Regions from separate parts of the Blautia sp. LMAG:89 genome, predicted to be linked through region 1. Evidence: predicted binding sites of a transcription regulator. Region 1 holds the regulator's gene; the other holds the start of a gene.
What was found. The regulator HrcA, encoded in region 1, represses chaperone genes, less so after heat shock. The targets are predictions, from matches to a motif close to TGTTAGCACTCNNNNNNNNNGAGTGCTAACA.
Positions count from the first base shown of each region.

Region 2: a site for HrcA is predicted at 1,381-1,411, ahead of groES (co-chaperone GroES). Genes of this name have one in related genera too.

Region 1 covers NZ_NANC01000004.1:55,284-57,694, forward strand. The annotation lists gene dnaK (molecular chaperone DnaK) at 1-337, opposite strand, end outside; gene grpE (nucleotide exchange factor GrpE) at 391-1,026, opposite strand; gene hrcA (heat-inducible transcriptional repressor HrcA) at 1,045-2,088, opposite strand; gene CCC70_RS04295 (ABC transporter substrate-binding protein) at 2,265-2,411, opposite strand, start outside.
Region 2 covers NZ_NANC01000009.1:207,117-209,527, forward strand. The annotation lists gene groL (chaperonin GroEL) at 1-1,012, opposite strand, end outside; gene groES (co-chaperone GroES) at 1,060-1,344, opposite strand; gene codY (GTP-sensing pleiotropic transcriptional regulator CodY) at 1,642-2,411, opposite strand, start outside.

The DNA.
Region 1 (2,411 bases):
CTGTTACTTTCTCACCAAGATATGCCTCTGCATCCTTTTTCAGTTTCTGAAGGATCATTGCTGAGATCTCCTGTGGAGAATATTTCTTGTCATCGATGGTTACACGGTAATCGGTACCCATCTCTCTTTTGATAGAGGAGATCGTTCTGTCTGCATTTGTAACTGCCTGACGTTTTGCAGGCTCACCTACCAGACGCTCTCCTGTTTTTGTGAATGCTACAACGGATGGTGTTGTTCTTGCGCCTTCTGTATTTGCGATAACTGTCGGCTGTCCACCTTCCATTACGGCTACACAGCTGTTTGTTGTACCTAAGTCAATACCAATAATCTTTCCCATGATTTTTTCCTCCTGTTTTAGTCTGTATCTGTTAAAATAAAGTTTGTTGTCAGTTAGTTCGCAACCTTCACCATACTGTGGCGTACTACGAAATCCTTGTAGGTGTAACCCTTCTGGAATTCTTCCACCACGATGTTCTCTCCAACCTCTTCATCCTCCACATGCATCACTGCATTATGGAAATCCGGGTTGAATTCCTTTCCCACTGCTTCGATCGGCTTCACACCAAGCTCATCCAGTGTTGTGGTAAGCTGCTTGTAGATCATTTTCATTCCATCTGCAAAAGCATCGCCTTCCTGTGCCTGTGCAAGACCTCTTTCAAAGTTATCCACAACCGGCAGGATCTTTTCAACGATCTCTTTTGCTCCGATGATGTACATACTGGATTTTTCTTTTTCCGTTCTTTTACGGAAATTATCAAATTCAGCCATGGTACGCTTCAGGCGATCGGTAAGTTCCTCCACCTTCTGCTCAGATTTATCTTTTTTCTTCTTTCCGAAAAAGGAAGTTTTTGATTTTTCTTCTTTTTTATCCTCTGAGGCAGCTTCTTCGCCTGGAGTATTGTTTTCTTCCTCCGGCAGATCTTCTCCCTCCGGTGTCAGGTTTTCTTCTTCCTGATCTCCGTCAGTTACGGGGATTTCCTTCTCCGCTTCCTGCTCTTCGGATGTTTTCTTTGTTTCCTCCGACACTTTTTTTCTACCGCCTTTCTAAGTTTTCTTCTTTTTCAAAACGTCATCCAGATGATTCTTCAGTTCCTTCAGACTGTCCACTACATTCTCATAATCCATTCGTTTGGGACCGATGATCCCGATGGTTCCGTACATTCCGTCTCCCAGTTCATATCTGGCAGTTACAATGCTGCAGTCCTTCATGGTCTGGATCGGCATCTCATCACCGATGTAAACCTGGATTCCTGTATTCTCTCCATCTGACATCTGTTCTTTTACAAGATCGGCAAGTTCATGCTTCTCCTCAAATGCGGAGATCAGCTCCGTTGCCTTCTCTTTATCGGCAAGCTCCGGATACTTGAAGATGTTAGTTGCACCTGAAGTATAGATCTCCATATCTTCCTCTTCCACATGAATGGTGGCTGCCACTGCATCCAGAACCGTTGCCACCACACCGCTGTGGCTGCCTGCCTGTTCCTTCAGTCTGGCGATCATCCCAAGGTTGATATCCTGAATCGGGATCCCATTGAGATTGGTGTTAAGAAGAAGATTCAGTTTCAGGATCGTCTGGTCGTCCATTTCCTCATCCAGATTGATGATCTGGTTCCGGACTGTATTGTTGTCACTGACAACCACTGCCACAAGCTGAAGCTCGCTCATTCTCGACAGCTGGATGAACTTGATCTTGTTGCCGCTGTACTGCGGAACGGAAACCATGGTAGCATAGTTGGTATTGGAAGCAAGAACCTTCGCAACCTTCTTAAGCACCTTATCCATCTTATCTGTCTTCTCAATGATCAGATCTCGCAGCTCTGCAACCTCCGCTTCCTTCTCCTTCATCAGCTCATTGACGTAAAGTCTGTAGCCTTTATCTGAAGGAATCCTTCCTGCTGAGGTATGAGGCTGGACGATATAGCCCATATCTGTCAGGTCTGACATTTCATTTCGGATCGTTGCGGAACTGACATTGAGATCCGCATACTTGGAAATGGTCCTGGAACCAACCGGTTCTCCGGTTTCCATATAGGTCTTGATGATTGCTTTTAAGATTTTTTGCTTGCGCTCATTCAACACCTCTTCCATGAATCCATCTCCTTTCCTTTTTATTCTTTCCTGACGGATGTTGATTCTTTTTTTACATCTGTTAGCACTCATTTTAGTGGAGTGCTAACATCTACAGTCTTTAAGATATCACCATGTAAAATATTTGTCAATATGTTTTGAAAAAAAGTTCTTATTTTTTCAAAACAAAAAAAGCATCAGTACGATGCTTTTTTGTAATACTGGTCTATGCAGTTCTGTGCCCCGGCAAAAAATTCCGCTTCTGTTTTCTGTCCCAGCACATATTTCTGAAATTCCGTTCCCATGGACGAAACAGCTTCTATGGAATCGGCACACAGTGGTCT
Region 2 (2,411 bases), on a different contig from region 1:
CTTTATCGCCAAGGCCGTCAACGATAACTGTATTCTCTTTTGCAACCTTAACGGATTTTGCACGTCCGAGCTGCTCCATTTTAGCTTCCTTCAGATCAAGACCGAGCTCGTCAGAGATCACCTGTCCGCCTGTCAGGATCGCAATATCCTGAAGCATCTCTTTTCTTCTGTCACCATAGCCAGGTGCTTTAACAGCTACTACCTGGAAGGTTCCTCTCAGTTTGTTAACGATCAGGGTTGTGAGAGCCTCACCCTCAACATCTTCTGCAATAATGAGAAGCTTTGCACCAGCCTGAACAACCTGCTCAAGAAGCGGAAGGATCTCCTGGATGTTGCTGATCTTCTTATCTGTGATCAGAATATACGGATCATCAAGAGTTGCCTCCATCTTCTCCATATCTGTAGACATGTATGCGGAAATATATCCACGGTCAAACTGCATACCTTCAACAAGGTCAAGCTCTGTATGCATGGTCTTGGACTCCTCAACAGTGATAACACCATCCTTGGAAACCTTCTCCATAGCGTCTGCAACCAACTGTCCAACCTGCTCATCACTTGCAGAGATTGCGGCTACATTAGCGATCTGAGCTTTTCCGTTGATTGCCTGGCTCATGTTCTTGATTGCTTCTACTGCAACATCTGTTGCTTTTTTCATTCCTTTTCTGAGGATGATCGGGTTCGCTCCTGCTGCCAGGTTCTTCATTCCCTCATGTACCATTGCCTGTGCAAGTACGGTTGCTGTTGTAGTACCATCACCAGCTACATCGTTTGTCTTGGATGCAACCTCTTTGATGATCTGAGCACCCATATTCTCGAATCCGTCCTCAAGTTCGATCTCTTTTGCAATGGAAACACCATCGTTTGTGATAAGCGGAGCACCGAAAGATTTGTCAAGTACTACATTTCTTCCTTTCGGTCCAAGTGTTACTCTTACTGTATCTGCAAGTTTATTTACACCAGCTTCAAGTGCTGCTCTTGCTTCTGCGCCGTATTTGATCTCTTTTGCCATGATAAAATGACCTCCTATTTATATTGATATACGATAAGATGTTTATATTATTTAATGATTGCCAGGATATCTTCCTGCTTTACAATAATATAATCCGTTCCATCCATCTTTACTTCTGTTCCTGCATATTTGGAATAGATAACAGTATTTCCGACTTCTACTTCCATTTTTACTTCTTTCCCGTTTACAACTCCGCCAGGTCCAACTGCAATAACCTCTGCCTGCTGTGGTTTCTCCTGTGCCTGTCCCGGAAGCACGATTCCGGATGCTGTTGTCTCTTCTGCTTCAACCTGTTTTAATACTACTCTGTCGCCTAAAGGTACTAACTTCATGATCTATGTTCCTCCTTTATAAGTTCCATCTTCGTCTGCTAGCACTCACTTTATACGAGTGCTAATCACTATGGCTATATTAGTGAATTTCACATATTTTCGCAACCCTTTTAAGATATGGTTTTTCTATATTATTCTGGTTTTATCTCTTTTATACTCTTGTTTTCTCTTGTTTTCTTAATTTCATTATTTATTTTGATTTTATGAAACAGACAAAAAAGAGACTCCCACGCTAGCGGGAAGTCTCTTTTGTCACGTTCTTTATCTTATATCAAGCATCTGACAGTGCTGATCACATTATGCCTTCTTGCTTCTCTGTGCTTTTATCTCCTCAAGCTCATCAAAGATCACTTCATTAAGAACTTTAATGTAAGTTCCCTTCATACCGGATGAACGGGATTCGATCACACCTGCACTCTCGAATTTACGCAGTGCATTTACGATCACGGATCTGGTGATACCTACACGGTCAGCGATCTTGCTGGCAACCAGGATACCCTCATCCCCATCCAGCTCATCAAAAATATGGATGATCGCCTCAAGTTCTGAGAAGGACAGTGTACTGAATGCCGATTTAACGATCTGCTGTTTTCTGTCTTCTTCTGCGTTCTCGTCATGAACCGCACGCATCATTTCCAGGCCAACAACTGTTGTACCATACTCGCTGACGATAATATCCTCAATATCATAGGGATGATCATTGCGGTACATGAATAACGTTCCCAGTCTCTCACCTGCAATATCGATCGGATTCACGATTCCCTGATAATTTCCGGGTACATGCTCAAAGCCAAGTGTCTGGAGATTGACATTCTCCTTTGTGGAAAGAACACCAAGAAATCTCTCATTCAATAACGGGTCGATATGTCCGCCGATCTTGTCATCGATCAGCTCTGTGATCTCATCCACACCCGGGCAGATACTGACTCCCAGAACCTTACCTTTCTTACTGAGTACCAGGATATTGGAACTTAAGGTTTCCATGAGCACCTGGCAAATGTCGTTAAACACTACCTTGCTTGAGCTGCTGTTATGCAGAAGCTTATTGATTTTTCTAGTTTTATCTA